3 regions of the Thalassospira sp. MBR-102 genome follow, and region 3 is predicted to be linked to each of the others. Evidence: riboswitches for the same ligand, from Rfam matches in the RefSeq annotation. Region 3 holds a riboswitch; each other region holds the start of a gene.

Region 1 (10,526 bases), on a different contig from region 3:
GCACCGGGAGTTGGGCGCCGGCTCGCACAGTATCGATGGCGAGCCATATGGTGGCAACCGCTGGGTCGGGGCCGGGGTAAACCTCAACGACATGGGATTCGCAGATCCTACCAGGAAGATACAGGGCACCTGGCTGGAACCGGTCAGCGGTGCGAGCGTCCGCCAGGGCTTGCCGGTGCGCGTACGCAAGGCTGTCGGCTGAGCAGTGGGCTCGCCTGGATCGCGCGCAACGGTTTGGATGGATCAGACCGAAAGACGGGTTTTGTCCCGGGAGGTGGCGTAAGAGCCGCGGCCCTCGGGGTGTCGCCGAGGCTGGGTCACGTCACTCGGCAGCCAGGGCTGCTGGTTCGGTGTCGTCCTCAGGGTGGCACAGTCGGTTGAGCGTTTCCACGGGCACATGTAGCAGCGGGTAACGATCCATTCCTCGTGCTGCTCCAGCAGCACGGCGCCGACGAGGCGCTGGACGGCGGCCTCGTTGGGGAAGATGCCGATGACGTTGACGTGGACTTCACGGCGTTGTGATTCTGATTGACTTTGGTGATGACTGCCACGTGATGTAGGATTCGACCGAATTCGATCAGCATGACCGCCCCTGAGGCGGCCGTCGGCGACAGATCCAACCTCGTCACCATGCGCCTCACATGGTCGCCATGAGAGGGTCGGAATGCGGAGGGAAACCTATGCGCGAACGGCTACTTATCATCGCTGCAGCCATTTGTCTGCTGGCCGTTTCGGCCTCGGGAGCGGTTGCGGCCGAACCGGCCTATCCGTTTCCCGGTACCGTTTCGATCAAGTCTCCCCATCCCTTTGCCGATCTTCGGGCTCGCCTGGAACAGGCCGTGGAGGCGAACGGCTTCGTTGTCGTGACACGGGCGAGTGCCTCGGGCGGTGCCGCGGCGCGCGGCGTCGAAATCCCCGGCAACCTCGTGATCGGCGTCTTCCGCAACGACTATGCCGTCCGCATGTTGGAGGCCTCCGTGCCGGCCGGGATGGAAGCCCCTTTGCGCTTCTACGTCACCGAGAATCCCGACGGAACGGCAACCCTCACCTATCGCAAGCCGACCGCCGTCTTCGCCCCTTACGGCGTGGCTGCGCTGGACGCCATGGCTGCCGAGCTCGATCCGATCTGGGAACAGATCGCCCGGCAGGCGACTGGCCAGTAGGTGTCTCCGCGCCCTGAAACGTCAGCGAAGTCGAGGCCCTACCGTGACGCGCGCCCCGCCTGGCCATCGACGCCGCGGGACCCGCCCCCGGTGATCCCTGCCGGCAAGCCTGTACAGCCCTCCATCTCGGTCTCCCAATCGGCCGTAGACTTACCGGCGCAATGCGACCCTTTGGGCGATCGCTTCGTCGCTACGCTCGGATCTCGACGGCCCGTTGAACCGGGACCGTAAGCGTCCTTTCACGGCTACCTTGCGGATGAGAGCAGAAGAGCGGATTTAGGGAGCGAAGAGGGAGCCTTGCTCCGAACAGCTCGGGAAATCAGGATTTGGTCGACATATGTAGTTATGGCATTATCAACGGGCGCGGTTTTACGGCAGAGGAAAAGCAGCGTCTTGTTGCGGCGAGTTTTGCCTCCGGCTTGTCGGTGCGGGACTTTGCCGCTCAGGAAGGGATCGGTTACAGCACGCTGAACAAATGGCGTCGGCGGTATGGTAAGCTGACGGATACTGGTCCGGGTTTTGTTCCGGTCGCAGTTGGGCAGGGCAATGACGATCCGGGCAATCCCGGCCTCATCAACTGGCTCAGGCAAAGAGATATCTTCTTGGCGATCAGAAGAACGATCCGGAACATCCTGACGGCCCGTCAGCGCGACCGGCACAAAACCGGGACTGCTATCTGCCGATCTGCCATACTGTCGACGCCATTTGTTCAGGGTGCTGTAACCAATCCCGTGCCGGGTCGCAAATTCCCGAACCGACACATCAGAGGTATAACTCGCGGCAACAAGGCGCTGCTTTTCATCTGTCGTCAGACTGCGCCCGTTGATAATGCCATAACTACATATGTCGACCAAATCCTGATTTCCCGAGCTGTTCGGAGACACCACTCCCTCTGGCTCCCAAAATCCGATCTTTCACTCTCATCCGCAAGGTAGCCGTGGTGAGACGCTTACAGAACTGACGCCCAGTTCTTCGTAGCTCGCATCCAGCGCTGTCCGCGCATTTGCCGCAACTTCATAGATCGTTTCGTGCTTGGGAGGCACTTTTTTGGTCAAGGGAGAGGTCTCCCCGACAGCAACCTTCGGCTCGGATTTTGCGGCGCTGCTCTGAGATTCGGCTGGCGACTTTGCATACATTGGACTGAGAATATTGACTGCCGAAATGGTGTTCATGCGCTATTCCTCTATTTATTGATCGTCCTCAGGACTCACACCGGGTCGGAATCTAGCAACTGGCCAAGATCAAAGAAAATCAATCTTTATGAACAGTGGCTTTGGGAAATCAGGTATATCGCCGACCGCCGAACCGGCGATTGACAAATCCGGCAACGGGGTCCACTTTCGAGCCATTCACCCGGGGGGTCCCGACAAGGGGCTGAGATACTGATCGCGGGTTGCCATTCTAGGCGACGCGCAGCGCAGTGACCCGATGAACCTGATCCAGTTCATACTGGCGTAGGGATGGTGTTTGGGCTGCGCGGCTTTGGCCGAGACTTCCTCGGCGTGTTTCACGCGGCCAATCTCCATTCATTCCCGCGAACTGGGTCTCCACGCTTCGAGCACAGGAGGCTCCGACCGATGAAAGACCTTTCCCCTACCGTCACCACGGGACCGCTGCCCGCCTCGCGCCGCGTCTGGCACGCGGGCGTTCTCCACCCCGAGATCCGCGTTCCCATGCGCGAGATCGACCTGCACCCCACGGCGGGCGAGCCGTCCGTCACCGTCTATGACAGCTCCGGCCTCTACACCGATCCCGAGGCCGAGATCGCCATAGAGCGCGGCCTGCCGCGTCCGCGCGAGGCCTGGGTCGCCGCGCGCGGCGATACCGAGCGTTATGCAGGCCGGCATGTGAAGCCGGCGGACAACGGCTTTGCCGAAGGCGCGCGGCTCACGCCCGAATTCCCGGTCCGCCATGACCCGCGCCGGGCGACCGGGGGCAAGGCCGTCACGCAGATGGCCTATGCCCGCGCCGGGATCGTGACGCCGGAAATGGAATTTGTCGCCATCCGCGAAAACCTCGGGCGTCAGGCGGCAAAACAGGCGCTGGCCCGAGACGGCGAAGCTTTCGGCGCCGAGATCCCTGATTTCATCACGCCGGAATTCGTGCGTGACGAGGTGGCGCGCGGCCGGGCGATCATCCCCGCCAATATCAACCATCCCGAGGCCGAGCCGATGGCCATCGGGCGCAACTTCCTGGTGAAGATCAACGCCAATATCGGCAACTCGGCCGTCACCTCCTCAATGGCCGAGGAGGTGGAGAAGATGGTGTGGGCCACGCGCTGGGGCGCGGACACGGTGATGGATCTCTCGACCGGCCGCAACATCCACAACATCCGCGACTGGATCATCCGCAACGCACCTGTGCCGATCGGCACCGTGCCGCTCTATCAGGCGCTGGAGAAGGTCGGCGGCATTGCCGAGGATCTCTCCTGGGAGGTCTATCGCGACACGCTGATCGAGCAGGCAGAACAGGGAGTGGACTATTTCACCATCCACGCCGGCGTGCGCCTGCACTATATTCCGCTTACCGTGAACCGCGTCACCGGTATTGTCTCGCGCGGCGGCTCGATCATGGCCAAGTGGTGTCTGCACCACCACAAGGAGAGCTTCCTCTACGAGCATTTCGACGAAATCTGCGACATCTGCCGCGCCTATGACGTTTCCTTTTCGCTTGGCGACGGTCTGCGCCCCGGCTCGATAGCAGACGCCAACGACGCTGCGCAGTTCGCCGAACTCGAAACGCTCGGAGAGCTGACGCAGATCGCCTGGGCCAAGGACTGCCAGGTGATGATCGAGGGGCCGGGTCATGTGCCGATGCACAAGATCAAGGCCAATATGGGCAAGCAGCTCGAAGTCTGCGGCGAGGCGCCGTTCTATACGCTCGGGCCGCTGACCACCGACATCGCACCGGGCTACGACCACATCACTTCCGGCATCGGCGCGGCGATGATCGGATGGTTCGGCACGGCGATGCTCTGCTACGTCACGCCCAAGGAACATCTCGGCTTGCCCGACCGCGACGACGTGAAGACTGGTGTCATCACCTACAAGATCGCGGCCCACGCCGCTGATCTCGCCAAGGGGCATCCGGCGGCACAGACCCGCGACGACGCGCTTTCGCGTGCGCGGTTCGAATTCCGCTGGGAGGATCAGTTCAACCTAGCGCTCGATCCCGAGACCGCTCGGTCGATGCATGACGAAACCTTGCCGAAGGAGGCGCACAAGGTGGCGCATTTCTGCTCCATGTGCGGGCCGAAATTCTGCTCGATGCGCATCAGCCACGACATCCGCGCCGAGGCGCAGAAGGAGGGCATGGCGAAGATGGCCGAGAAATTCCGCGAAGGCGGGGAACTCTACATGCCGCTGGAGGATGCGCAATGACCAGGACACCCGGAGCCCTTCTGGCCGCGCTCAGGGCCGAGCCGCCGCTGGTGCAGTGCATCACCAATTATGTCGCCATGAATATTGCCGCCAATGTGCTGCTGGCGGCCGGCGCCAGTCCCGCCATGGTCTCCGATGCCGAGGAGGCGGAGGAGTTCGCCCGCTTCGCCGGAGCGTTGACGGTCAATATCGGCACCTTGTCGCCGCCCTTCGTCGACGGTATGCGCGCCGCTATCGCTGGAGCCGAGGAGGCCGGACGCCCCTGGGTGTTCGACCCGGTGGCCTGCCAGGCGACGGTCTATCGTCGCCGCGTCTCGGCGGAACTTGCGGCGCTGCGCCCGACGATCATCCGCGGCAATGCCTCCGAGATCCTGTCTCTTGCCGGCCAAGCCAGCCGGGGGCAGGGCGTCGACGGGCGCGATCCCGTCGCCATGGCCGAGGATGGTGCCCGGCGGTTGGCGCGAAAACACCAAAGCGTCGTTGCGGTGACGGGTGCCGTCGATTTCGTCACCAACGGGACTCGCTCTATGCGGATTGAAGGCGGGTCACCATGGATGCCGATGAACACCGCCATGGGCTGTTCCCTGACTTGCCTGTGCGGAGCTTATGCGGCCGTCGCCGGCGATCCGTTCGACGCGGCCATCGGGGCGCTTGCCCATTTTGCCGTGGCGGGTAGCCGCGCGCATGAGGGCGCGACAGGACCAGGCAGCTTTGCGCCACGTTTCCTGGACGCCCTTCATTCTGTCACACCCGAAAGACTCGATGCCGAAGCGGCAATCCATGCCGACGATACACCGGTGCCCGTTCTTGATCCCGGTCGGGGAAAAACAAGGCAGGGCCGGTTATGGATTTATCTTCGCGATGAGCGACCGCATGGCAGTGATATGCCGCCAGCCGCCCTTTATCGCTATAGCCCTGATCGCAAGGGCCTTTATCCGCAGACCGTTCTGAAAGACTTCACCGGCCATCTGCATGCTGACGGATATGCCGGGTTCAACAAATTGTACAGCACCGGCAATCAGCCCGTCCGGGAGGTGGCCTGTTGGGCGCATGTCCGGCGCAAGATCCACGATGTGTACGAGAAAACCGGATCGAAGCTGGCAAAGGATGCGCTCGATCATATAGGCCAATTGTTCGACATCGAACAGAAAATTATCAACAAGCCGCCCGATGACCGTCTGGCGGTGCGTCAGGCCCACAGTCTGAAGCAACTTGACAAAACAAAAACCTGCTTCGAGCATTCCTTGCGCAGGATACCGGGTAAAAGCGATCTGGCTGGAGCATTCCGTTATGCCCTGACCCGGTGGGACGCGTTGACTTGCTATGCCTATGACGGCAGATGCGAGATCAGCAACAATGCGGCAGAACGCGCCATCAGGCCTTTGGCCATCGGACGAAAGAACTGGTTATATTCCGGTTCTGATGCCGGAGGGGGACGGGCCGCTGCGATTTACAGCTTAATCGAGACAGCAAAGATGCAGGAGCTTGATCCGCGAAAATATCTTGCTGTCGTCCTTAACCGTATTGCCGATCATCCGGTCAACCGGATCGACGAACTCCTGCCTTGGAACATCGACATCCAAGCCTGATTGCCTCCCGGAAACTGAAAACGATCTTCTGTCAACGTAGCCGTGGTGAGACGCTTACGACGATCCGGACTTTGAGTATCTGATCGTCGACTCCACCATCGTTCGCGCCCACCAGCACGCCGCCGGGGCGGGCTGAGCACCAAGATCCATATGGCCGTGCGCGGCCTGGGATGCCCGGTGCGCTTCACGCTCACCGCAGGCCAGAAGGGTGACGTGCCTCAGGCTGAAGCCCTGATCCAGGACTTGCCGGTCGAGGCGGTCATGGCCGACACCGCCTACGACGCCGATCACTTCCGCTAGGCCATCGTCGACAAGGGCGCGCTCGCGGTCATTCCCAACAACCCATCGCGCGCCAGAAAATATCCGCTCGACAAGCATCTCTACGCCCAGCGCCATCTGGTCGAGTGCTGCTTCAGCAAGCTCAAACAGTTCCGCCGCCTCGCCACCCGCTTCGAGAAGACCGCCCGAAACTACCTCGCCGTCGTCACAATCGCCGCCATCGTCCTTTGGATACGATAAATGTCCACACCACCTAAGGTTCCGAGAATGCGCAGATTATCACATTGGTAATATCCGTCCGGCTTCTGGGCGGAACAGCATAAACCGGGCGATGAGTTCCGCGTCGATACGATCCGTCTTGGCTCGCGTCCCTCGCGACATCGCAAAGGCCTTGATCTGGGCCGGGGGAAGTTGCCTCGTAGAGATTCCCGCTTCAACAAGCGCCGCCCACAGAGCCCATTCCTGACCGCCGGTTGCTTCGAAGCCGACATGAACGGGGCCTGACATTTGCCGGATCATTGAGATCAGTTCCTTGTGACCTTCTGCAGAATTCGCCAGCCGGAACCTCTCCAGACCGGAAAGACCAAATCCGTCCAGCCAGTCGTGGGACACATCTATCCCGATCACCATCATTGTTTCCATCATGTTCACACTCTCTTCCTTATGCTTCGCGGTCCCGAAACGGGCCTCCGTCAACTGTTCGAGACGGTGAAGAGAGGCGGGATCAGCCTGCTAGAAAACGTGGTCAGGCCACAAGATGTTTAACGCTGTATCCCACCTCTGTCGTCAGTCCTCGCCCGGGCTGACAACGGACATTCATAGCAGAGGCGGGACACATAAGGTGTTCGGCTGTTCGAATTGGGTTTGCAAGAACTTTGGAGCGGCTGTCGGGAAAATTTTATAGATTATCGGTTACAGCTTTGCCAAAGTCGCTACAAGACAAGTTTCCACTCAGGTCTCTGGTGCGGGTTTCCGGGTTTTTCAGGGTTTTGATGATGGCGGCATCAAGTTTAATGGCTGCGTTTTGCAAATCGCTGCGCCCGGTTTGTGTTCCCTTCCAGTCCAACAATAGAACCGACGATAGCAGGAGGGATACCGGATTGGCGATATCCTGACCGGCAATATCAGGGGCAGAGCCGTGTGATGCCTGCGCGATTGCGTTTTGATCCCCGACATTAAGGGACCCGGAAAGACCAAGCCCTCCGGCCAATTCGGCGGCCTCGTTTGATAAAATATCACCAAACATATTTGTCGTGACGATCACGTCAAAAGCATCGGGCGTTCTGATCAGAAGAGATGCCATGGCATCGACATGTTCGTCGCGAACTTCAAGTCCACCTTGCAGTGCAGCAGCCTTTTCGGCTTCGGCCAGAAACAACCCGTCGCTAAGTTTCAGAACGTTGGCTTTATGCACAATTGTTAAATGTTTGCGGCGCTTTGCTGCCAGTCCTGCCGCAAAGGCCGCCACGCGATAGCTCCCCCCGCGTGTAACCTTGCGCATGGCAAGGGCCAGGTCTTCTGTCGGCATGACCTCGCCGGTGCCTGCGAACATGGTGCGGTCGGCATAGAAACCTTCAGTGTTTTCACGCACAATAACCAAATCCATGCTTGGTGTAAGTGTCAGAAGCCCGCTTATGGCGCGCGACGGTCGCACATTGGCATAAAGATCCAGCTTGATCCGCAATGCAGCAGAGGGATTGATCCCGCCTTGTTCGGCAGGCGGATAATGTGCGGTGTCGACCGGTCCCAGGATGGTCATATCGGTATTGCGGACCCGCTCAATCAAATCAGGCGTGATTGTGACACCATGTTTTTCCAGGGATGAAAAACCGACACCCTCTTCGGTAAAGTGAAGGCCAAGCGACAGGTTGTGATCAATTTGCTCAAGGACGGTTCGGGTTGCCACCGTTATTTCCGGCCCTATCCCGTCGCCGGGTAAAAAAAGAACCTTCATTAAGCCACTACCTTTTTCATAATGTTTCCCGAGACCAGAACCTTGCCTTCAAACAAACGTCGCGCCGTACGGACCACCCCGCCGGAAATGACAGAGAGATTGGGGCCAGATCCGTCAATTGTCAGTTCTACAGCGATCTTGCCGCTGGGATGTTCAATCTGAATCCATTGCTGCGGCATTGCCTTCAGGTCGATCATGCCGTCAGCAACGCTGCCCGAAAGCGATGCGCAACTGGCAACACAAATTGCTCCGGTTACGGCATGGGTTGCGTGGCAATTATGGGGGACAAAATAGCGCGATGTGATGTCTCCGCCCTGGGTTGGTTGTGACAAAATAGCCATTTTGGGCACCACCTTGCCTGTGCAATCTCCCAGTCCCATCAGGTCGGAGGCTTTGCGCCGGATCGCTTCCATTCGTGCCAAAAGATCGGTATTGCCATCAAGTTCCGCCTTGCTTTCATGACCGGTCAGGCCAAGGTCGTGTGCGCGAAACATCACCATGGGAACTGCAACATCGATGCAGGTTACTTCCACCCCGTCGATATAATTGATCGGTTTTCCTGTTGGCAGCAGCCGACCTGTTTTGCTGCCCATGACGTTTTTGAAACGAAGGATCAGGGGGGCGGCAGTGCCTGGAACGCCATCTATGGCGGCATCGCCGTTATAGGTGACCTTGCCGCCTGGTGTTGCCACCAGCGCATCGACAAGGGCGCCAACATTGCGGTTGTAGATACGAACCAGCGTTTGATCCCCGGTAATGGGCACCAAGCCTGCTTCAATTGCAAACGGTGCAACGGCGGCGGTCATATTGCCGCAATTGGGATTCACATCAACCTCTGCCCGGGCAATTGCCACTTGTGCAAACAGAAACTCCACATCGGCGTCCGGTCTGCTGGAGGGGGCAACGATACAGGATTTGCTGGTTAATGTGTCGGCCCCGCCAATTCCGTCGATCTGGCGTTTGTCTGGCGAGCCCATCGCGGCAAGCAATATCTGGTCGCGCAGGGCAACATCATCTGGAAGGTCACTTTCGAGAAAAATCGGGCCTTTCGACGTTCCGCCGCGCATCATGACACAGGGGAGCGAATATTGATCATTCAATATCGGGGTATTTTTCATAATGCTCACCCTAACGGCCAGGGAAGTTCAATCAGGTCCTGAAGCAGGCCACCTGGAAAATCGAGAACCAGCGACCATGCCAAAAAGCACAAACCGCCAATCGCGATGGTTGTCAGCAGAAGGGTTCGTGCCCAGGCCGCACCGGCCTTTAACCGAAGAAAGGCAACAAAAAAGCCGATAATGGCGATCAGGAACCCAAATAGCGCGGTTCCGGCGACCAGCCCGCCAATCCAAAGCACATAGTGCCAAAGGCTCGCTGTCGGTTTTTCTTCGTGCTGTGCCAATTCGAATTCATGATCGAAATTCGCACCATGTGACGGTGATGCTGTGACCAGTTGCCAGATCAGGATGGCCGTAACCACAAACATGACAACCGAAACAGAACCGGTAAAGACGCTGCCAAGAAATGAATGCTGGGTTGCATCCCATATGCCGAGGGCGAAAATCAAAAGGATTAGTCCGGCAAACAAAATTTGCGGTGTGCGATTTGGTGTATGGGAATGGCTGCTTTCTTCTTCCTCGACCGGATTGACCGGGTGTTTGCGCATTCCCATCAGAATGGAAATGACTGTCAGCGCCAAAATGATCATTACGCCCGGCCGCACCAGAAAACCCCAATCATAGAATTGCAGGGCCTGATACAGATAAGTTTCGGTGTTGGATGCGAGGACAAAACCAATCAGAAATGCCGGGCGCGGCCACCCAAAACGTTTCATCAACACGCCGAAAACCCCAAGGGCCAACAGGGCGACCATGTCGGAAAGGGAACGTGTTGCCTGGAATGCGGCAAAACAGATAACAGTGATCATAAAGGGCGCAAGATAGCCGTATTTGATCGTCGTCAACCGCGAAACAAAAGGCGACAGCAAAAGCGCGCCACCCGCACCAACCACGTTGGCAATCGCCAAAGACCAGATAATTGTATAGGTAATGTCAAGGTCGCGACCAACCATGGCCGGGCCTGCTTCAAGACCAATCAGCACCATGCCGCCCAGAAAAACGGCCATGCTGCCCGAGCCGGGAATACCAAATAACAAGGTGGG
Region 2 (10,526 bases), on a different contig from region 3:
GCAAGCGGGTGCTTTGGCCCGTAACTCGACCCGCGGTAAATCTCGGCCGCAATCATGCGCGGACGGATATCATGGCGGCGATGATCGGGATAATTCAGAACAGGTTCATCAGATGGCATCATGACCATTCATGGTTCATTCGGGCTGGGCTCATTGGGACATCGCAGGATTGACGCGCAAACGCATCCGCGTAACTCTGCTCCCGGAACACTTTCTCCTTTCTTAAACGACGAGCCGCCCCATGCCGATCAAAAACTATGCCTTTCTGATCAAGGCCGACGGATACCCGGTGCGTGGGACGCAAACCACCCTGCCCGGCGATGGCTTCACCACCCATATCTTTGCCGCGTCAAATATCGCGGCCCTGATCGTCGCCGCACAGGGTTTTGCCAAGGACGGGATAGAGGTCATTGAAACCTGCGGCGGCTTTTCCGATACGGATTTTGATGCGGTCAAAAACGCACTTGATGGCCGCGTCGCCCTTGGCCGGGTAACGTTTGACGCCGCCAATCAGGCCCTTCTGACCCGTTTCATGACATCGTCCTGATCACTTTCAATCAGTCATCAGCCACCGCCCCAAAACAGTCGGAGCCCCACTAGTGCCCGGAAAAACCTCAAACCGCCGCCGCCTTTTCGCGGGGCTCGCGATCCTGATCATCGTTATTGTCATTGGCGCTGGTTTTGCCCTTTCGGGGCTTGCCGATTTTGATCTTGAAGGTCGCACTACCCGCCTTGTCGAGTTTGACGATCACGGCAACCGGCTTTCGGGCACCCTGATCCTGCCCGATGGTGCGGCGGCCAATACCGCCCCGATTGTCCTTCTGATCCACGGTGATGGCCCGCAGGACCGCTTTTCGCATGACGGTTACCTGCCGCTGATCAACAGTCTGCTGGATGGCGGGATTGGCGTTTATAGCTGGGACAAGGCAGGTGTTGGCAACAGCAAAGGAAACTGGCTTGATCAATCCATGAATGATCGCGCCAACGAGGCGATGGCGGCCTTCGCCGCCCTACGCAATCTTGATGGCAACGAAAACCGCAAAATCGGTTTTCTGGGGTTTTCGCAGGCCGGCTGGGTCATCCCCGATATCGCCAACCGCCTGCCAGATGCCGCCTTTCACATCCTGATCGGCGCGGCGGTCAATTGGCAGCGGCAGGGCACCTATTATATGCGCACGCGGCTTGAGGCCCTTGGCACCCGGCCCGATGAAATCGCCATGCGCATTGAAACCGCGCACAACATGGATGACCGGATTTTCGGCCCCGACAGTACCTATCAGGACTATCTCGCCATCCCCCATGATCAGGAAGTCATGGCACAGGACCGCTATGAATTCGTCAAACGCAATATCGGATCAGACGCCACCGGGTCGCTTGAAACACTCACATCCCCCCTGCTCGCCCTCTGGGGCGAGGATGATCTGAATGTTGATCCGGCGCATAACGCAGCGATCTATCGCAAACTTGCCCTGCCCAATAATCCGCTCAACAGGGTCATCACCCTTCCCGATGCGACACACGGGTTGCTGCGCGCTGGCCTGTTTAATTATCAGCTTGCCGAACAAATGCCCGACATCGTCAAACTGGCCTTTGTCGTGATGGGGCGGCATGCCTATGCCCCCGGCGCGATGGATCACATCATCACCTGGATCAGACAGGTCACGCAAACCCCATCCCCGGCACAATAACCGGCATCAAACCTGTAACATCATCGTTGTTGCCGTGCGAAACCCGAATAGATGACGAAGCGGGCCAAGTTCCTGCACATCGCCCGCCACAAAGCCGCATCGTTCATAAAGTGCTCGGGCCCGCGGATTGGTATCGATCACGTCAAGCCGCACCTGCCTCAGGTCGCGCATCCGGGCTTCATGTGCAATCGCATCCAGAAGTGCCGTCCCGACACCCCTGCCGCGCGCATCAGAATCAACAAAAATCCCGTCCATCAACAGAACACCCTCGGACAGATCCCGTTCAAGCGTTTCGATCAAAACCCCGCGCCACAAGCCACCCCAAAGGCCATAAATCGCACAGACATCCGATAACGTCCCGCCAATAAACGCCCCCTGCGCCGTCTTGAAACCGGCAATGCCCAGCAAATCGCCATCCGGCGACACCGCACTGATCGCATGGGCCGGATCAACAACCCGTCTCAGGAATAATTGCGCCTTGTCTTCGGGCTTCATCACCGGCGCCAGTTTCTGACGAAACGCCTGCCAGAAAAGATCAAGCGCCTTGTCGATATGGCGATCTTCGATGCCATGATGAATGGAAAATGTTTGCCGGTCCTGCATCTGTACCTTCCGCGATCCTGCCGATCAGAAAGATAGCCGGACGGCATGATTTCACAAGTTAAGGATGTGATACCGATCACGATCCCGACTTGGATTTGTGCTCCGGTTTGCCCTTGCGCTGGCCGGATGCCAGTTCTTCAAGCTCCTCCTCGGACATGCTTTCTGCCATCTCGCGCGCAGCCCCGGTCAGTTCGCTCTTTTTCTGCTCGCCACGCTTGACCGAAAGCGCCAGACCGGCGGCTTTCTGCTGGGATTTCGATTTTGCAGGCATTGTCTCGTCCTTCGTTACCGTTTGCCCTGTTTATCAAACAAACAAAACCGGCGCGTGTTCCGAAAAGTCGACAAAAACGCGCACGCATGCTGCAACGCCCCAAACCGTCACTCCCGCGAACGCGGGAGTCCATCGCGCCGCAAATTCAATGCCCCCAAGACCACCACATGCCCACCACCTCACCCGGCCACAGCCGCCCGGGGCCGAATGATCTTGCCGCTCTGGCGCTGCTCGAACAGATGCGCGATCCAGCCTGCCATGCGCCCGACGGCAAAAATGCCAAGCCCCACCCCCTTCGGAAGATCAAGCTCGCGTTCCAGCAACGCCAGCCCGAAATCAAGGCTGGGATATTGCCCGGTTTCATCCGTCACCCGATCCGCAATCCGCGCCCAGAACGCATCCCCCACCTGCCCGCAGGATTGCATGATCGCGCGCGTGCGCGGATCACCATCGGGATAAAGCGGATGGCCGAAACCGGGCGGCACGCCATCCTGCACCGGATCAATCTTGCGCTTTTCCACCCGGTCCATCCATGCCCGGCAACGCGGCGTTAACCCGCCATGCCGACTGCCCGATAATGTCGCCAACCCCGCCAGCAACGACGCCGGGATACTCGCGCCTGCCGATGCCGCCACCCGCACCGCATAGGCCGACGCATTCAATTCATGATCGGCACACAGCACAAGCGCACGGCGCAGCAAATCCACGGCCTCCGGCCGTTTTGACCACGCCCGCGCCAGCATCACATGGATCGGACTTTCACCGTCATCACGCATACCTGCCGCTGCCAATGCGGCGAGGCGCATCAACTTCGCCGCCGCCGGGCGGCCATCCCCGGCGGGGTGACTTGTCACCTCGCCCGCCATCATCGCAATCATCCGGTCAAACGGTGTGGCATGACTGGCCGGAATGAAATCGGGTGCGCAACACCGATCCTGATCGCCCCGCAATCCCGCCAGAAGCCGCGCGGCATCTTCAAGCGTTATGGTATCAGACAGCCCCACCGCATCCCTGCCGCGATAGAAAAACCGGCCATCGGCAATGCGGGTGATTTTCGACACCAGTATCGGTTCGCCCCAGTCAATCGTCGATGCCGCCACCGATTGCCGCGACCGGCCGCGCTTTTTGCCCGCGATGATTTTGCGCACATCGCGATGATCATAAAGGCTTTTGCGTGCGTCCCCCGGATGGGCAATGGCGCGCACGATCCCGCGGCTGACATAGGCATAAAGCGTATCGCGCGATATGCCGGTCGCCGCACAGACTTCCTTTGCTGACAGCGTGAAAAATGCCGTTTCGTTCATCAGGTCATCCAGATTTTTCATATTGATTATCTTGATCAAGATTGACGATTTGTCCAGCCCCGCGTGATTCTTGGGTGATCAACCCCTCCCGCGCCACCGATGCGGAAAAAGGAGCCACCAACATGACCGCCATGACCGACAAGACCAACCCGTTCATCGCCCCGATTACCAATGCCCTTAACGCCGCCCTTGATCTTCCGGGCGCAACAAACGCCCTGCCCGATATTAAAATCACCGGCACGGACGCCCTGCCATCCTTCTTTGCCGTCACTGATCTTGCTTCGGCCTCAATGGGCATCGCATCCGCCATGATTTCCCGCTATCGCGGTTTGGCGACTGGCGATCTGGCGGCGGTCACCATTGATCAACGGCTGGCATCGAAATGGTTTGATATGACGATCCGCCCCGATGGCTGGGAATTGCCGCCGGTCTGGGATGCGATTGCCGGTGACTATCAAACCGCTGATGGCTGGATACGGCTGCACACCAACGCCCCGCACCACCGTGCGGCCGCCCTGTCGGTTCTGGGCGATTACACCGACCGCGAAGCCCTCGCCCCCATTGTCGCAAACTGGAAATCCGATGATCTCGAAACCGCAATCATTGCGGCGGGCGGCTGTGCCGCCACCATGCGAAGCCTGGGTGACTGGCAATCCCATCCGCAGGGGGTTGCGATTGCGGTCGAACCGCTGATCGACTGGCAGCATCACGGCATCAGTTCGAAATCCCGCCACGTTATCCGGCCGGACCGGCCTTTGACCGGGATCCGCGTGCTTGACCTGACCCGTGTTCTGGCCGGTCCGGTCGCCGGGCGGTTTCTGGCCGCCTATGGCGCGGATGTCCTGCGCATCGACCCGCCCCACTGGGACGAGGGGGCGGTAATCCCCGAAGTCACCCTTGGCAAACGCTGTGCCGGGCTTGACCTTAAAAGTGCCGAAGATCGCCAAACATTCGAAAGCCTTCTGGCCGGTGCCGATATCCTGCTGCATGGCTACCGCCCCGATGCCTTGCCCGGTCTTGGCTATGACGCGGACGAACTTCGCCGGATCAATCCCGGCCTGATTGATATCACTCTCTGCGCCTATGGCTGGACCGGCCCGTGGGCCAAACGGCGCGGCTTTGACAGCTTGGTACAAATGAGCTGCGGCATCGCCGATTTCGGCATGAAACAGGCCAATGCGCCAAAGCCAACGCCCCTTCCGGTTCAGGCCCTTGACCACGCCACCGGCTATCTGATGGCGGCAAGCACGATCCACGCCCTTTTGCTTCGCAGCCAGACCGGCCAGATCACCACCGCCCGCCATTCGCTCGCCCGCACCGCCCATCTGCTCTGCCAGACCGCACAACCGACCCTAACCCAAACCATCGCCCCCGAAACCGAAAACGACATCGCCCCGCATCTCGAAACCACAAGCTGGGGCAAGGCCCGGCGCGTTCGTTTCCCGGCCACGATTGATGGCGTCGCACACGGCTGGGATTACCCGGCAGGACGGCTTTTATCCAGCGCGGCAGCGTGGTGAGCAATATATCAATTACTCAGACGATCTGGGTTTTCAGCACGGCAACAGTCTTGATCAGGAAATCCATCACAGTTCGTATGCGTGGTGCATGACGCAGATCCTCATGCACCAGCATCCAGACCTCGCGCGGTGGAAAACTTTCATGAGGATAAAGGCGGGCCAGCCTTGGATCGGCATCCCCGACAAAGTGCGGTAAAATCGCAACTCCCAACCCCGAGCCAGCCGCCGCAGCCTGTATGCTGGTATCATTGCTACGCAGCACGACTTTGCGCCCATGCAACCGCTCCTCAATCCAGCGATGTTGCGGGATACTAGCCGTCGTTTCATCCCAGCTGATAAAGTCCCAGACATGCTCGGGCTTGTCATAATCAGGTGCGCTGTAAAAACCGAACGGCATATCCGTCAACTTGCGCACTGTGACCGCCGATTTTTCCGGGCGCGACAGGCGCAACGCAATATCGGCCTGCCGCCGGTTCAGGTCTGTTGATCGGGTTTCCCCCTGCAAAACAAGATCGATCTCAGGATGCTGTTCTCGCAATTCCCGGACTTTTGGCCCGATAATATGACTGGCCAGTGCCGGTGGTGCGCTCACACAAACAGTTCCTGAAACATGGTCGGCGGATCCCGCCGCAACACGTTCAACCGCCTGCATTGCCAGAACCGCCTGACGCCCCTGCTCGGCAACCAGTTTGCCATCAACCGTCAACATCACCGACTTCGGCAAACGATCAATCAACCGGACCCCGAATGTGGTTTCAAGCGCATTGACCCGACGCGCAACCGTGCTGTGATCCACACCCAGTTCCCGTGCCGCTGCCGAAAAACTGCCCGTATCAGCCAAAGCCAGAAAGTATCGGTAGTCTTCCCAATTCATTTGCGCATTTTTCCCCATTAACTACGCAAATATAGGGAATTTCCCCCAAGAAAAACAACGGATATTCCTGATATCACATCGAATGTCAGGAGTATTTCATGACCAGAATCATCGAACTCAGCCAAATCGGCGGCCCGGAATGCCTTCAGGAACGCGCAATCAATTTACCCGCACCAGCCGTAGGTGAAGTCCGGATTGACCAAAACCGGATCGGGGTTAATTTTGTCGATATCTATCATCGCGTCGGCCTGTATCCGCTGCAAGAAAAGCCCGCAATTATCGGGGTTGAAGCTGTCGGAACCGTTACGGGAACAGGTCCTGACGTGACCGGCTTTGCCATCGGCAACAAGGTTGCCTATGCCGGTTTTCCGGCCGGAAGCTATGCCTCAGAACGCAACATTTCGGCAAGCCAGCTGATCAAAATCCCCGATGATCTTCAACCCGATCAGATTGCCGGTTGCTTCCTGCGCGGCATGACTGCCTACCTTTTATTAGAACAAATTGGCCGCGTCTCACCGGGCCAAACCGTTCTGATACACGCAGCAGCAGGTGGTCTGGGCCAGATACTGGTCCGCTGGGCCAAGCATTTAGGGGCGACAACCATCGGCACAATCGGCTCCTCAGACAAGGCACTGGCAGCACGAGCGCAGGGGCTTGATCACGCGATCTTGTATCGCGAACAGGATTTTGAAACCGCCATCATGGACCTGACATCAGGACGGGGTGTTGATTACGCGATTGACGGGATCGGCGGCGATAATCTGACTAAATCCCTAAACGCGACCAGGCCGTTCGGAATTACCGCAACAATTGGTCAGGTTGCCGGAGACATACCGCCTCTTGATCTGCGGCATCTGACCAACCGGTTTCTTGCCCGGCCCAGTATCCTTACGTATGTCGCGGATACAGAAAACTATCACCGGGCCGCACACGCGTGGTTCAATATTTTGCGTCAGTATGAGTTCCCGGCCGCGACCGAGTATCCCCTTTCCGAGGCCACACGTGCACATGCCGACCTTGAAGCGGGCCGAACAAGCGGAGCAATCACGCTGGTAACACAAGCCGATTGCACACCCAACTGATCAATTGCGGTCCTGCACAGGTCAACAGGCATCGACAAATCAATTGGTTGATGCAAGCCCATACTGCAGGGCCGCCGTGATACGCGCACCCCAACCGCCCCCAGACCATCGCCCCCAAAAACAGAAAATGACACCGCCCAGCATATCGGAACCACAAGCCGGCGCAAAGCAAGGCGCATTTGCTTCCCGGCGGTGATCGATGGCTTAGCACATGAACGGGATCACCCGGCGGGCTTGCTGCGAACGGTCGATCCGATCACTTCCGGCCATGGCGGCACTTCCGGCAACCCGTGCCCCCCGGACAAACCTCGGGCGTCTGCAATCCTCGCCAACAGACGGCCTTCGGGCTCACCGCCCCCTCCTGTCCCACCATCGACGGGCCACTAACCGCCCACGGCATCGCTGCCTGCTCCGGCCTCTTTCGCCTTTGCCATGACCATGAAGCCCGGACACACCTCGGGCCTCCAGCAATCTCGCCAACTGACGGTTCACTGACGGCCACCGGCTCGTTGCCCGCTCCGGCCACAGAGGCAACAACCTGCCACCCCGACGTCCAGACACATCTCGGGCTGCCGCCATTTTCATCAGCAGACGGATTTCGGGCGCACTGCCCCCAACCTGTCCACCACCGACGGGCCGCAATCCGATGCCACCACCACTGCCATTGCTGCCGCTTCCGGCAAATCCGGGGTCCGTTCCCCGACAAGACGCACCTCTCCCGTCATGACAAACAAGCGTATTGAAAGCGTATTAGAACCAGCGCGGAACGCCGCCGTAATGGCTCCGCCATCCCCCGACCCATATCCTGCGGACTACTCCGCCGCCCTGCCTCAATCCTTGCCGCTGCATCCTGATCCCCTCTTTGATCTGGTCCCAAACGCAAAAACCCGCGAGGCACAAGGCCTTGCGGGTTTCGGTCCGGGTACATTTCTCCCGTTGACTTTGTCTTTATGCCACAAACAAAAGAACAAATCAAGAACTTTTCCAATGCTTGACGTCCCGCCATGATCTGCGCATAGTCCCGTCATCTCCAGGGGGGCCGATCGTGAATCGGCTGAGAGGTTCGGTGTTGCCGGACGACCCTTTGAACCTGAACCGGTTAAGACCGGCGTAGGAAGGATCGCATGCGCAAGACAGAACCAGCGCCGAAACCGGCAGCCCCCTTAAATTCCCCCGTTTTAACGGGCAACGTAACGCCGTTTGATGTTCATCTGCGCGGTGGTCGCGTGGCCTTTAACGGCGACGATATTTTCCATGATCTTGACCTGACCCTGCCCGCCAGCAGCATCACCTGTTTGCTGGGCCCATCTGGTGTCGGCAAAAGCACATTACTGCGTTATCTCGTCGGGCTGGTCGATGGCGAGACGGGTGGAGATATCGCCTGCTCGGATGGCAAGCCGCTTTTGGGCCGGGTTGCCTATATGGCGCAGCAGGATTTGTTGATGCCCTGGCGGACTGTCCGGGAAAATGTCGTTCTGGGGGCGGTGCTTCGCAATCAACGCCCCGATCTTGCGCGCGCCGATGCGCTGATTGCCAAGGTCGGACTATCGGATGCCGCCCACCTGCGCCCGGCCGAACTTTCCGGCGGCATGAAGCAGCGTGCCGCCCTTGCCCGCACCCTGATGGAAGATCGCCCGGTTGTCCTCATGGATGAACCCTTTTCGGCCCTTGATCCGCTTAACCGCATGCGCCTTCAGGACCTTGCCGCACGGGTATTGCGCGGCAAAACGGTTTTGCTGGTCACCCATGATCCGCTCGAAGCGCTTCGGATTGGTGACCGGGTTCATGTCTTGCGTGGTACCCCCGCGGTCCTGAGTGACGCCATGCTTCCGGCGGGCAGCATCCCGCGCGATGTCACCGATCCGGAAATCCTCCGCCATCAGGCCGAACTGCTCCGTCAGCTTGGCGCCACCGCCGAGGAACTCAACCGGACGGAGGGCACGGTATGACAAACACGTCCCGCACCCCACTTACCGAACGGCGGCTGCTGAAACTCGCCCGGCCCTTCATCATCATCGCCGCCCTGATCGCGACATGGCAGATTGTCGTGTCTGTGACCGGCGCACCAAAATATATGCTGCCCGCCCCCTATGAAGTCTGGCTGACCCTGATCAAGCGTCATGACGTGTTGCTTGATCATGCCAGATACACGATTGCCGAAACCGTGATCGGGCTTTTTGCCGGGGCGGCATTGGGGGCTTTGGCAGCGCTTCCGATGGCGCTTTTTGCCCCCGTGCGGTTCTGGCTGATGCCGATCCTGCTCGTGTCGCAGGCGATCCCGTTTTTTGCGCTGGCACCGCTTCTGGTATTATGGCTGGGCTTTGGTCTGGGCTCAAAAATCGCGATGGCGGCCTTGATCATTTTCTTCCCCGTCACGGTCGCGTTTTTTGACGGGTTATCACGCACCGAACCGGGCTTCCTCGACCTTGCCCGCACCATGGGTGCCAGCCGCTGGCGGTTGCTGACCCATGTGCGCCTCCCCGCCGCATTGCCTTCATTTGCCTCTGGTTTTCGGGTCGCGACCGCGGTTGCCCCCATCGGGGCTGTGATCGGCGAATGGGTCGGATCAAGTCATGGCCTTGGCTATCTGATGCTGCATGCCAATGCCCGGGTTCAGATCGACATGGTCTTTGCCTGCCTTCTGATCCTGTGCGCGTTTTCGATCACGCAATATTTCCTTGTCGACCGGGCGTTACGTGCGGCTTTGCCATGGCAGCCCGACAGCCTGAAACCGGCAAAATAAACCGAATTCCCCGCGAAAAATTGCGGGCAGAACATCAAAAATATTCCGATATCCGATAGGAGGTTCATCCATGTCACGCCTGAAATCCATGATCACCGCGGCCACGATTGGTGCGGTTGCGATGGGAATGACCAGCCCGGCCTTTGCCGCCGACAAGCTCACCATTCTTCTCGACTGGTTCGTCAATCCCGATCACGCGCCCCTGATTGTCGCCAAGGAAAAGGGCTTTTTTGCCAAGCATGATCTGGATGTTGAACTGATCGAACCGGCCGATCCATCCGCCCCGCCGCGTCTTGTTGCCGCCGGTCAGGGTGACGTTGCCGTCAACTATCAGCCGCAGCTTCACGTGCAGGCCGCCGAAGGCCTGCCGCTAACACGCATCGGTACGCTGGTCGCAACCCCGCTTAATAGCCTGATTGTCCTCAAAGACGGTCCGATCAA
Region 3 (10,526 bases):
TTTCTGAATCCGGTTCACTTTTTCAACGGGTCAAATTTGAGGAAACAGAACGCCAAATCAATAGGATACAGGCGAAAGTTTGATCAAAATACTATCCTTGCGTATTATCTGGCTGACTGCATTCGTATGGGTGTAAACAGAAAAAACGCACCGCGATTTTTCACGGTGCGTTCGATTCTGGGTGATGAATGATGGTGGCCGTTTGGGGCCGGTCATGCCGCACGGGGCGGCACGTGGTCAATTCGCAGGGATGCCCAGTTCATCGGCCAACCCGGCAAAGCGGGTCAGAAGATCGGTGTCATCGGAAAATACCTGTCGGGCGTTGTCATAGGCCTGCTTTGCCTGCTCGGGTTGGCCGATCACCATATAGGCGCGGATCAGACGGGCCCAGCCTTCGGGGTTTTCCGGGTTTTCCGCCAGTTTATCGGCGAGCTGCGACACCATGCCAAGGATCATTTCCTGACGTTCTTCGGGCGACATTTCGGCGGCTGCTTCCATGTCTTCGCGCGAGGGTCCCCCGGGCCCGGCAGGGGCGTTTGAGGCCATTGGCGGGGTGATCTTGATCCGGCCTGTAATGTCGATCCCCTGGGCGAGGGCGGCTTCGTCGATCCGGGCCAGCACCATCGGAAGCCATCCGGCATCGGACGGCGCACCATTCACCAGCACGATCCAGCGATCAATCGCGGCAGCGACATTGCCGTTCTGCGCATCGGCAAGACCGAGGAAATACTGGATGCGGGGATCCTTGCTGCCGGATTGGGCGGCTTCTTCGAGTGCGCCGCGGGCGATTGTGTTGACCTGGCCGTTATTCGCCCGGATGACGCTTTCGGCATACATCGCCAGATAATCACCATTGCGACCGGATTGCTTGACCGCTTCGAGGAAGGCGGTCTGGGCTTCTTCGGCGCGCCCAAGCGCCATCAGACTGGCGCCAAGCAGTTCCCAGCCCTTGAGGTCATCAGGATTTTCAAGCAGGCGGTTTGACAGGTCCTGTACGGCGCGGTTCAGCGCGTCATTGCGGCTGGCGTCATTTTCGCTGGCCTGCCGGGCGGCCATGATTTCGTCAGTACGGCTGGCAATGGGGCGATCACGAAGGTCGGGGCGGCCAAGATCCAGATAAAGGCCGATACCGCCGACAAACAGAAGCAGGGTAAAGATCGCAACAGCCGGGCGCAGGCGGGAGATGCGCGTTGCGGCTTCGCCGGATTGCTGGCGGGTGCTGATGCGCTGATCGGTGGCAAGGATGCGGCGCTGGACTTCGGTGCGGGCGGCGTCGGCCTGTTCGCCGGTCAGAACGCCGCGTTCGATGTCGCGGCCGATTTCGGCAAGCTGGTCGCGGTAAACCGCAAGATCGCGTTGCAGTTCGTCTTCGTCCATGTCGGCAAGGTGATCATCACCCGCATCGGCACTGGCGGAACGCGCATTTCGCAAGATCGGCCAGAGGACGTAACCCGCCACCAGAGCCGTCAAGGCGCCAAGAACAATCCAGATGGTCATTGAGAATCCTATTCGGCGGGTACGGTGTGAACCGTTTTGGTGGAGCGGGCAGGGGCACCGACGCGATAACGACGATCCGAGAGCGACATCAGACCACCCAGCACCATGATGATGCCACCGGCCCACATCCACGGGATCATCGGTTTGACATAGAAGCGCGTCACCCATTTGCCGCTGGCGTCTTCATCGCCGATGACAGCATAGATATCGCCGGTGAAACCGGACCGGATTCCGGCCTCGGTCGTGGGCATGCCTTCGACGGTGTAGACGCGCTTTTCCGGGGTGAGCGTTATGGTGCGTTCGCCCGGGGTTGCGATGGTGATGGTGGCCTCGCGGGCGAAGAAGTTCGGCCCCTGATATTCGCGAAGGCTGCTGAGCGTGAAGGTATGGCCCGAAACAACCGTGCTTTCACCGATGGCAAGCGATTGAACCGATTCTTCGGTCCATGCCTGTGATCCGGTGATCCCGGCAATGACAATCGCCATCCCGGCATGAGCCAGCATGGTGCCGTGTGCCGAGCGTGGCAGATTGCGCATCCGGCGGAAGCTGGTCGAGAGCGGTTCGCGGAAAAGCTTGATCCGTCCGGCCCATTCCAGCATCGTTCCAACAAACAGCCAGATCGCCAGCCCCATGCCAAACAGGGCAAAGGCCGGACCACCGGCAAGCCAGTAGGTGACGATCAGAACGAGGATCACGGCGGCAATGGCGATTTTGAGCTTGCCCAGAACCGCAAACAGATCGGCACGTTTCCACGGCATCATCGGCCCGAATGCCATGGCAATGATCAGGGGCGTCATGATCGGAACGAAGGTGGAATTGAAGAACGGCGCGCCGACCGAAATCTTTTCACCGGTCAGGGTTTCAAGCAGCAGCGGATAAAGGGTGCCGAGCAGCACCATGGCCGCGGCAATCGAGAGCAGCACGTTGTTGAAAACAAGTGCGCCTTCGCGCGAGATCGGCTGAAACAGACCGCCGCCCTTCAGGGTTGGCGCGCGCCACGCATAAAGGGCCAGCGACCCGCCCACCGTCAGACACAGCAGGAACAGGATAAACACCCCGCGCGTCGGATCGGTGGCAAAGGCATGAACCGATGTCAGCGCGCCCGACCGCACAAGGAAGGTGCCGAGCAGCGAGAAGGAAAAGGCAAGGATCGACAGGAAGATCGTCCAGCTTTTGAGCGCGTCACGTTTTTCAACGACAATCGCCGAATGCAAAAGCGCGGTTCCGGCCAGCCACGGCATGAAGGATGCGTTTTCAACCGGGTCCCAGAACCACCAGCCACCCCAGCCAAGTTCGTAATAGGCCCACCAGGAGCCAAGCCCGATCCCGGCGGTCAGGAACATCCATGCGGCCAGCGTCCAGGGACGGACCCAGCGCGCCCATGCCGGATCAACCCGGCCTTCGATGAGTGCGGCGACGGCAAAGGCAAAGGCCACCGAGAAACCGACATAGCCGAGATAAAGGAACGGCGGATGAATGGCGATGCCGGGGTCCTGAAGCAGCGGGTTCATGCCTTCGCCGTTGAGCGGCGGATTAATCACGCGTTCGAACGGGTTAGACGTCAGAAGGATGAACAGCAGGAAGCCAAGCGCAATCAAGCCCATGACGCCAACGACGCGCGCCAGAAGGCTTGGCGGCAGGTTCTGGCCAAAGCCCGCGACGGCAGCCGAAAACAGGGTCAGGATCATCACCCAGAGCAGCATCGAGCCTTCGTGGTTGGCCCAGACGCCAGTGATTTTATAGATCAGCGGTTTGGAGGTGTGGCTGTTGGCGACCACATTGACGACCGAGAAATCGGATGTGACATAGGCATATGTCAGGGCGGCAAAGCTTGTACCGACAAGGGCAAAGCAGGCAATCGCCAGACGTGGCGCAATTTTCAGAAGTGCGACATCACGCCGCGATGCGGCCAGAAACGGGATGGTCGACTGTGCCAATGCCACCACGAGTGACAGCACCAGGGCATAATGTCCGATTTCAACAATCATAAGTGGGCCTGTTGTTTGCTCTTATCCGCCTGCGGGGCTGATATAGTCGCTCCGGTCTGGTTTGAAAACCTTGCGGAATATCAAATATGCGCTATTTGCTGCACAGGCGAAGGTCAAAGTATGGCAATAGTCATTACATATTACGCCAATTCACGATATAAAACCGCAATCAGCGAGCGGAAATTGAAGACCAAGGGTCTGTAGAACATGAGTCAATGTCCTGTCATTGACATCGCGCAAAGGGAAATATGGGCACGTCGGGCAACCACGGCCTCTATTGTCATTGCTGCGACGCTGATTGCCATCAAGGCCGCCGGTTGGTTCATGACCGATTCCGTCAGCCTTCTGTCTTCGATGATTGATAGCATGCTTGATGTCGGGACGTCTGTGATCAACTTCATGGCGGTCCGAAGCGCATGGCGCCCGGCCGATCACGATCACCGTTTTGGCCATGGCAAGGCCGAACCGCTGGCGGGGCTTTTCCAGTCTGCCTTCATGATCGGGGCGGCCATTCTGGTTCTGGCGGAGGCCGGATCGCGGCTTGCGGAACCGCAGCCGATCCGGTTTGCGGTTGAAGGCGTGTGGATCATGTCGATCTCGCTTGTCATGACCGTCGGCCTTGTGTTGCTGCAACGAAAAGCGGTGCGGATGTCCGGGTCGTTGGCGGTTGACGCCGATTCGATGCATTACACCAGCGACATCCTGTCCAATCTGGCGGTGATTGTTGCCCTTGTTGCCGGTTTTTCCGGTCTGAACTGGGCCGATCCGGCGATTGGCGGCATGGTGGCGCTTTTCCTGCTTTATTCCGCGGTCAAGGTCGGGCGCAATTCGGTTTCGGTCCTGATGGATCAGGAATTGCCGGAATCAGACAGCCAGAGGATCATCGAACTGACGATGAAAAACGCGTCCGTGATCGGCATTCACCGTCTGCGCACCCGGTCATCGGGCGTGCATCGCTTTGCCGAGATCGAACTGATCATGGATGGCGGGATGCTGATGCGGGAATCGCACACCATCTGCCATCAGGTGATGGACAGCATCCGGGCGGAATATCCCGATCTGGATATCACGATCCATCCCGAACCGCCCGAAGACATCCATCTCGACGAGTTTAGCGGTTATACCGAAGACCCGGAATTCTGGCATACGGGCCGGGCGCGCAAGGCCGGTCAGGACAGTATTCCGGCGTCAAATGGCGAGCTGGCGACGGGTCGCTAGGTTTCGGGTGTTTTCCACCAATTGACATTACCCGCATAACTTGTAACCCTGCAATCGATCACCTGGGGAGCCCCGACAAGGGGCTGAGAAACTGCTGGCTTTGCAGCGCAGTGACCCTTTGAACCTGATCCAGTTCATACTGGCGTAGGGATGGTGCGGATGCCGGCATATTTACCTGTTTTGATACTGTGGGTACGCCCCGTTTGTCATGGCGGGTTTGCCATTACCGGTCGGCATTTTTCATCAGCAGCCTCTCGCAGAACTGGGTCTCCATTGCCTTGATTGCAAAGGGGCCTTTTATGTCTGTTCCATCTACCAAAACCGATATCAGTATTGATGTCACCAGCGATGTTACAACCGGGCCGTTGCCCGCATCGCGCAAAATCCACATTACGGGATCGCACTTTCCCGATATTCGCGTACCGATGCGTGAAATTGCGGTTCATCCCACCGCAGGCGAACCACCGATCAGGGTTTATGATCCGTCGGGGCCTTATACCGACCCGGATGTTACGATTGACATTGCCAAGGGACTGCCACGACTGCGCCGAAGCTGGATCGCGGCGCGTGCTGATACCGAACGATATGCCGGGCGCGACATCAAACCCGAAGATAACGGCTTTGTCGAAAGTGAAAGCTATGCGGTTCCGGCATTTCCGCAAAGCCATGCGCCGTTGCGCGCAACTGGCGGGCGGGCAGTGACGCAGCTTGCCTATGCCCGGGCCGGGATCATTACCGCCGAAATGGAATATGTCGCGATCCGTGAAAATCTGGGCCGGGCGGAAATGCGCGCCAATGCCAAGCGTGATGGCGAGGCATTCGGGGCGGTGATCCCCGATCATGTGACGCCCGAATTCGTGCGTGAAGAAATTGCACGGGGGCGCGCGATCATCCCGGCCAATATCAACCATCCCGAAGCCGAACCGATGATCATCGGGCGGAATTTTTTGGTCAAGATCAATGCCAATATCGGCAATTCGGCGGTGACATCATCGATGGCCGAAGAAGTTGAAAAGATGGTCTGGGCAACGCGATGGGGGGCGGATACGGTGATGGACCTGTCGACCGGGCGCAATATCCACAATATCCGCGACTGGATCATCCGCAATTCGCCGGTGCCCATCGGGACGGTGCCGATCTATCAGGCCTTGGAAAAGGTTGGTGGTATTGCCGAGGACCTGACATGGGAAATATTCCGCGACACATTGATCGAGCAGGCCGAACAGGGCGTGGATTATTTTACCATCCATGCCGGATTGCGGTTACATCACATCCCGTTAACCGTGGACCGGGTGACGGGCATCGTATCGCGGGGTGGGTCGATCATGGCGAAATGGTGCCTGTATCATCATCGCGAAAGTTTCCTGTATGATCATTTCTCCGAGATTTGCGACATCTGCCGGGCGTATGACGTTTCCTTTTCACTGGGCGATGGATTGCGGCCCGGATCGATTGCCGATGCCAATGATGCCGCCCAGTTTGCCGAACTGGAAACACTGGGCGAGCTGACCCGCATCGCGTGGGATCACGATTGCCAGGTGATGATAGAGGGGCCGGGTCATGTGCCGATGCATAAAATTCGTGAAAACATGGACAAGCAATTGTCGATTTGCGGCGAAGCACCGTTTTACACGCTGGGGCCGCTAACCACCGATATTGCGCCCGGCTATGATCACATTACATCGGGGATCGGGGCGGCGATGATCGGCTGGTTCGGCACTGCGATGCTGTGTTACGTGACGCCCAAGGAACATCTGGGCCTGCCGGACCGGGATGATGTGAAGACCGGGGTGATCACCTATAAGATTGCTGCCCATGCCGCCGATCTTGCCAAGGGTCACCCGGCAGCGAAGGCACGCGATGATGCGCTTTCGCGTGCGCGGTTTGAATTTCGCTGGGAAGATCAGTTCAACCTGTCGCTGGACCCGGAAACCGCACGGGCATTTCATGATCAGACCCTGCCGAAAGAGGCGCACAAGGTCGCGCATTTCTGTTCGATGTGCGGGCCGAAATTCTGTTCGATGCGAATTTCGCATGAAATCCGGGCCGATGTGCAGAAGGAAGGCATGGCGGCGATGGCGGAAAAATACCGTGATGGCGGGGATTTATACATGCCCCGAAACATCGGGAAATAAGCCTGTGAAAATGGCGGGCCCGGTGACGGACCCGCCTTCTTCTTTTGGTTTGCCGTGCCGAAAGGTTAAAGGACGGTCAGCATGCTGGCGACCAGCGGATGACGGACGATGTCCCGATCAGCCAGTTTGACGCAGGCGATGTCTTCGACATTTTCAAGACGGTCGGACATTTCCGACAGGCCCGACATTTCCGGCAGAAGGTCTGTCTGGTCCGGGTCGCCGGTCAGGATCATGGTTGAATTCCAGCCAAGGCGGGTGACCAGCATCTTGAGCTGTCCGTAGGTGCAGTTCTGGGCCTCGTCAATCACGACGAAGGCATTGTTGAGCGTACGGCCACGCATATAACCGATGGGCGCGATTTCAATCGTGCCGTCCGAAAGGTACTGCCGCAGGCGTTTGGCACCGAGACGGTCATTCAGTGCATCGTAAAGCGGGCGAAGATAGGGAGCCATTTTGGCTTCGACGTCGCCGGGCAGGAAGCCGATATTTTCGCCCGCCTCGACCGCGGGGCGGGCCAGAACGATGCGGCCGATTTCGCCCTTGTCCAGCGCTTCGACGGCCTTGGAAACAGCGATGAAGGTTTTCCCGGTTCCCGCCGGGCCAAGTGCAAGGATGAGGTTGAAGGCATCGATTGCTTCCATCAGGGCCGCCTGATTTTCGCTTTTCGGGCGAATGTGGCGGCGGAAGCTTTGATCGCGTTGGCCGTTCTGAGGGACGTCACCCTGACCGTTCAGGGGATGCCAGTTTGACTTGTCACCGTCAAACAGCTCGTGAACGTTGGTGTCTGCCTGTTGCGGACGGCTACGACGGCGTGCTGCGCGCTTACCCATAAGTCACCTCATCAATTGTGCCAATAAAGCAAAACGCGCCATTCCATCATGGAAAGGCGCGCATTCAATTTTCATCTTGCGATGGAAGTGGCGGGTGGGTTCACCGCCGTTCGCAGCAACATGTTGCATCTGCGATCCGGGGGGCGAAAAATTCCGTTTTACAACGTGCTCTCGCGTCACTCGGGAACCCCTCCTGCGGTCCAGTTATTGACCGTACAACAGAATCGTACGCCTACATCCTGTGTTTTGTCACTGTTTTTTATCTGATTAAATTTAAATGAAATCGGAAAGTGAGTCTTTTCAGAGATTTATGCCGCATCTGCGAGATGATTTTTTTCTAATGCAGTGCTTCGGGCGTCCCGGATTGGTGTTTTGGCAGGCCAAAACTGATTATCCAGCCGATCAGAAGGAAGGCGGCCGAGACGGCCAGACAGCCAACCAGACCGCCATACATATAGGCCAGTCCTGACAGGATGGTGCCAGTCAGTCGCCCGACGGCATTGGACATGTAATAGAAGCCGACATTCATCGCGACCCTGTCACCATCGGCATAGGCAAGGATCAGATAGGAATGCAGCGATGAATTGACCGCAAAGACCAGCCCGAAGACCATCAAGCCGCCCAGAACGGCGATTTCGGGCGAGATATCAAACTGCACGGCGGCCGCAATGCCCGCGGTGACGATGATCAGGGCGAAAATCCACAGGCGCGCACTTTGGCCATCCGGGGTGCGCGTGCCTGCGCGCAGGATTTTGGGCGCAATCGTCTGGATGAAGCCATAGCCGATCACCCACAGCGCCATATAGGTGCCGACCTCGATATGGCCCCAGCCAAGATGGGTTGCCAGAAAGACCGGCAATCCGACGACAAACCAGATATCGCGCGATCCGAACAGGAACATGCGGGCGGCTGACAGGATATTGATCTTGCGATCCTTGGAGAAGACTTCGCGGAATTTGGGTTTCGGTTTGTTGGCCGGGGCGGCCATTTCGGGACCGATGGACAGGGCCACCGCAATCAGGATGACGGTCAGCCCGGTTGCCATCGCGAGCAGCGCCCCGCCAAAGCCAAGCCACGCCAGAAGCGCACCGCCCATGAAAAACCCGGCCCCTTTGAGCGCGTTTTTCGAGCCGGTCAGAAGGGCGACCCAGCGAAACAATGCCCCGTTGGCATTTTCGGGCACCAGAACCTTGATGGCCGACTTGCTGGACATTTTGGTCAGGTCCTTGGCGACACCCGATGCGGCCTGCAGGCCCATGACATAGGCAACCGATATCCACGGCAGCCAGTTTTCATTGGTCAGAGACAGGGCGGAAAGGGCGGCGATCTGGGTGATCAGCCCGGCAAACAGGGTAAAGCGCAATCCGCGCGCCTGTGCCAGCCAGCCACCGACCAGATTGGTGATGACCCCGGCACATTCATAAAGGACAAACAGAAGGGCGATTTCAAAGGCCGAGTATCCAAGGTCATTGAAATGCAGCAGAACCAGCATGCGCAAAGCCCCGTCCGTCAGGGTAAATCCCCAATAGGCGGATGTGACAAGGGCATAATTGCGAATGGCCGATGACATGAAAATGATCCTAAAGGCTTTGCGCGACTTTGGCGGCCAGATCAACCATCCGGCAGACATAGCCCCATTCATTGTCATACCAAGCGAAGATTTTGACCTGGCGTTTGTCGATCACCATGGTTGATCCGGCATCAATGATCGAGGAGCGCGGATCGTTGAGATAATCGCAACTGACCAGCGGGCGTTCCTCGTATCCGAGAATCCCGGCAAGATAGGTTTCCGAGGCGGTGCGCAGCAGGTTATTGACGGTTTCGACATCGGTATCGCAGGCGACTTCGAACACGCAATCAGTCAGCGACGCGTTCAGCAGCGGCACGCGCACGGCAATGCCGTTCAGCTTTCCGGCCAGTTCCGGGTAGATCATGGTGATGGCGGTGGCCGAGCCGGTGCTGGTGGGGATCAGCGATTGCAGGCTGGACCGGGCGCGGCGCAGATCCTTGTGCGGCAGGTCAACCACGGTTTGGGTGTTGGTCACATCATGGATGGTGGTGATGGCACCATGCACGATACCCAGTTTTTCGTGGATGACCTTGACCACCGGGGCCAGGCAGTTTGTCGTACAGCTTGCCGCGGTCAGAAGGTGATGGATTGCCGGATCATAGAGATCGTCATTGACGCCATAAACGATGTTAAGCGCGCCTTCCTTGACCGGGGCGGCGACGATGACTTTTTTCACTCCCTGATCAAAATAGGGCTGAAGCGTTTCGGGGGTTTTGAATTTGCCGGTACATTCGAAAACGATATCGCAGCCCTGCCCGACCCAGTCGGTATCGCCCGGTGTGGCATTTTCCGAAAAGGTCAGGGTGGTTTGGCCGTCGATAACGACCGTGTCATCAATACAGGCGACCTGATGATCCCAGCGCCCATGCACGGAATCGAATTCCAGCAGATGGGCGGCGGTTTTGGCACCGCCGCTGATTTCGTTGATATGGACGAACTCAAGGCCGGGATGGCCCCAGCCCGCGCGCAAGGCAAGACGCCCCATGCGGCCAAAGCCGTTGATGCCGATACGGATTTTGCGGCTCATTTCGAGGACTCCTGAATATCAGGTCACTAACGGGGGCCGTTAGTGACCGTTTCGCGTTTTATGCGCTTTCGTTCGCGGGCATTCCGGTTTTGCCAATGTCGTCGAGCTTCTGTTGCAGCGACATCCGGTCAAGGGATGCGAAAGGCAGGCTCATGAAAATTGAAATCCGGTTGCGCAGCATGCGATAGGCATCGGCAAAGGCAAGGCGGATTTCGGCCTCGGTTCCGGTGGCACTTGCCGGATCGGGTACGCCCCAATGGG

What was found. Region 3 has a riboswitch for thiamine pyrophosphate ahead of thiC (phosphomethylpyrimidine synthase ThiC). Riboswitches for the same ligand answer to the same signal wherever they lie in the genome.
Region 1: linked by a shared signal. The riboswitch ahead of thiC (phosphomethylpyrimidine synthase ThiC) and the one ahead of thiC (phosphomethylpyrimidine synthase ThiC) in region 3 are both predicted to bind thiamine pyrophosphate.
Region 2: linked by a shared signal. The riboswitch ahead of ABIE64_RS07885 (ABC transporter ATP-binding protein) and the one ahead of thiC (phosphomethylpyrimidine synthase ThiC) in region 3 are both predicted to bind thiamine pyrophosphate.

The regions. Positions count from the first base shown of each region.
Region 1 covers NZ_JBEPTC010000017.1:21,804-32,329, reverse strand. The annotation lists gene ABIE64_RS21400 (molybdopterin dinucleotide binding domain-containing protein) at 1-202, shown strand, start outside; partial or broken gene ABIE64_RS22680 (transposase) at 323-495, opposite strand; gene ABIE64_RS21390 (DUF302 domain-containing protein) at 681-1,163, shown strand; partial or broken gene tnpA (IS66 family insertion sequence element accessory protein TnpA) at 1,490-1,651, shown strand; partial or broken gene tnpA (IS66 family insertion sequence element accessory protein TnpA) at 1,802-2,047, opposite strand; gene ABIE64_RS21375 (hypothetical protein) at 2,084-2,335, opposite strand; TPP riboswitch at 2,508-2,642, shown strand; gene thiC (phosphomethylpyrimidine synthase ThiC) at 2,741-4,543, shown strand; gene thiM (hydroxyethylthiazole kinase) at 4,540-6,132, shown strand; partial or broken gene ABIE64_RS21360 (IS5 family transposase) at 6,191-6,651, shown strand; gene ABIE64_RS21355 (IS110 family transposase) at 6,691-7,056, opposite strand; gene ABIE64_RS21350 (isocitrate/isopropylmalate dehydrogenase family protein) at 7,310-8,365, opposite strand; gene ABIE64_RS21345 (4-oxalomesaconate tautomerase) at 8,365-9,483, opposite strand; gene ABIE64_RS21340 (tripartite tricarboxylate transporter permease) at 9,489-10,526, opposite strand, start outside.
Region 2 covers NZ_JBEPTC010000003.1:278,059-288,584, forward strand. The annotation lists gene ABIE64_RS07840 (acetoin utilization protein AcuC) at 1-122, opposite strand, end outside; gene ABIE64_RS07845 (DUF6506 family protein) at 242-547, shown strand; gene ABIE64_RS07850 (alpha/beta hydrolase family protein) at 600-1,688, shown strand; gene ABIE64_RS07855 (GNAT family N-acetyltransferase) at 1,695-2,291, opposite strand; gene ABIE64_RS07860 (DUF3008 family protein) at 2,368-2,562, opposite strand; gene ABIE64_RS07865 (citrate/2-methylcitrate synthase) at 2,742-3,887, opposite strand; gene ABIE64_RS07870 (CoA transferase) at 3,989-5,386, shown strand; gene ABIE64_RS07875 (LysR family transcriptional regulator) at 5,403-6,260, opposite strand; gene ABIE64_RS07880 (quinone oxidoreductase family protein) at 6,359-7,342, shown strand; TPP riboswitch at 8,365-8,476, shown strand; gene ABIE64_RS07885 (ABC transporter ATP-binding protein) at 8,467-9,291, shown strand; gene ABIE64_RS07890 (ABC transporter permease) at 9,288-10,085, shown strand; gene ABIE64_RS07895 (ABC transporter substrate-binding protein) at 10,156-10,526, shown strand, end outside.
Region 3 covers NZ_JBEPTC010000008.1:109,646-120,171, reverse strand. The annotation lists gene ccmI (c-type cytochrome biogenesis protein CcmI) at 238-1,497, opposite strand; gene ABIE64_RS14565 (heme lyase CcmF/NrfE family subunit) at 1,506-3,485, opposite strand; gene ABIE64_RS14560 (cation diffusion facilitator family transporter) at 3,693-4,703, shown strand; TPP riboswitch at 4,757-4,872, shown strand; gene thiC (phosphomethylpyrimidine synthase ThiC) at 5,003-6,838, shown strand; gene ABIE64_RS14550 (PhoH family protein) at 6,904-7,668, opposite strand; gene arsJ (organoarsenical effux MFS transporter ArsJ) at 8,006-9,238, opposite strand; gene ABIE64_RS14540 (ArsJ-associated glyceraldehyde-3-phosphate dehydrogenase) at 9,249-10,265, opposite strand; gene ABIE64_RS14535 (arsenate reductase ArsC) at 10,324-10,526, opposite strand, start outside.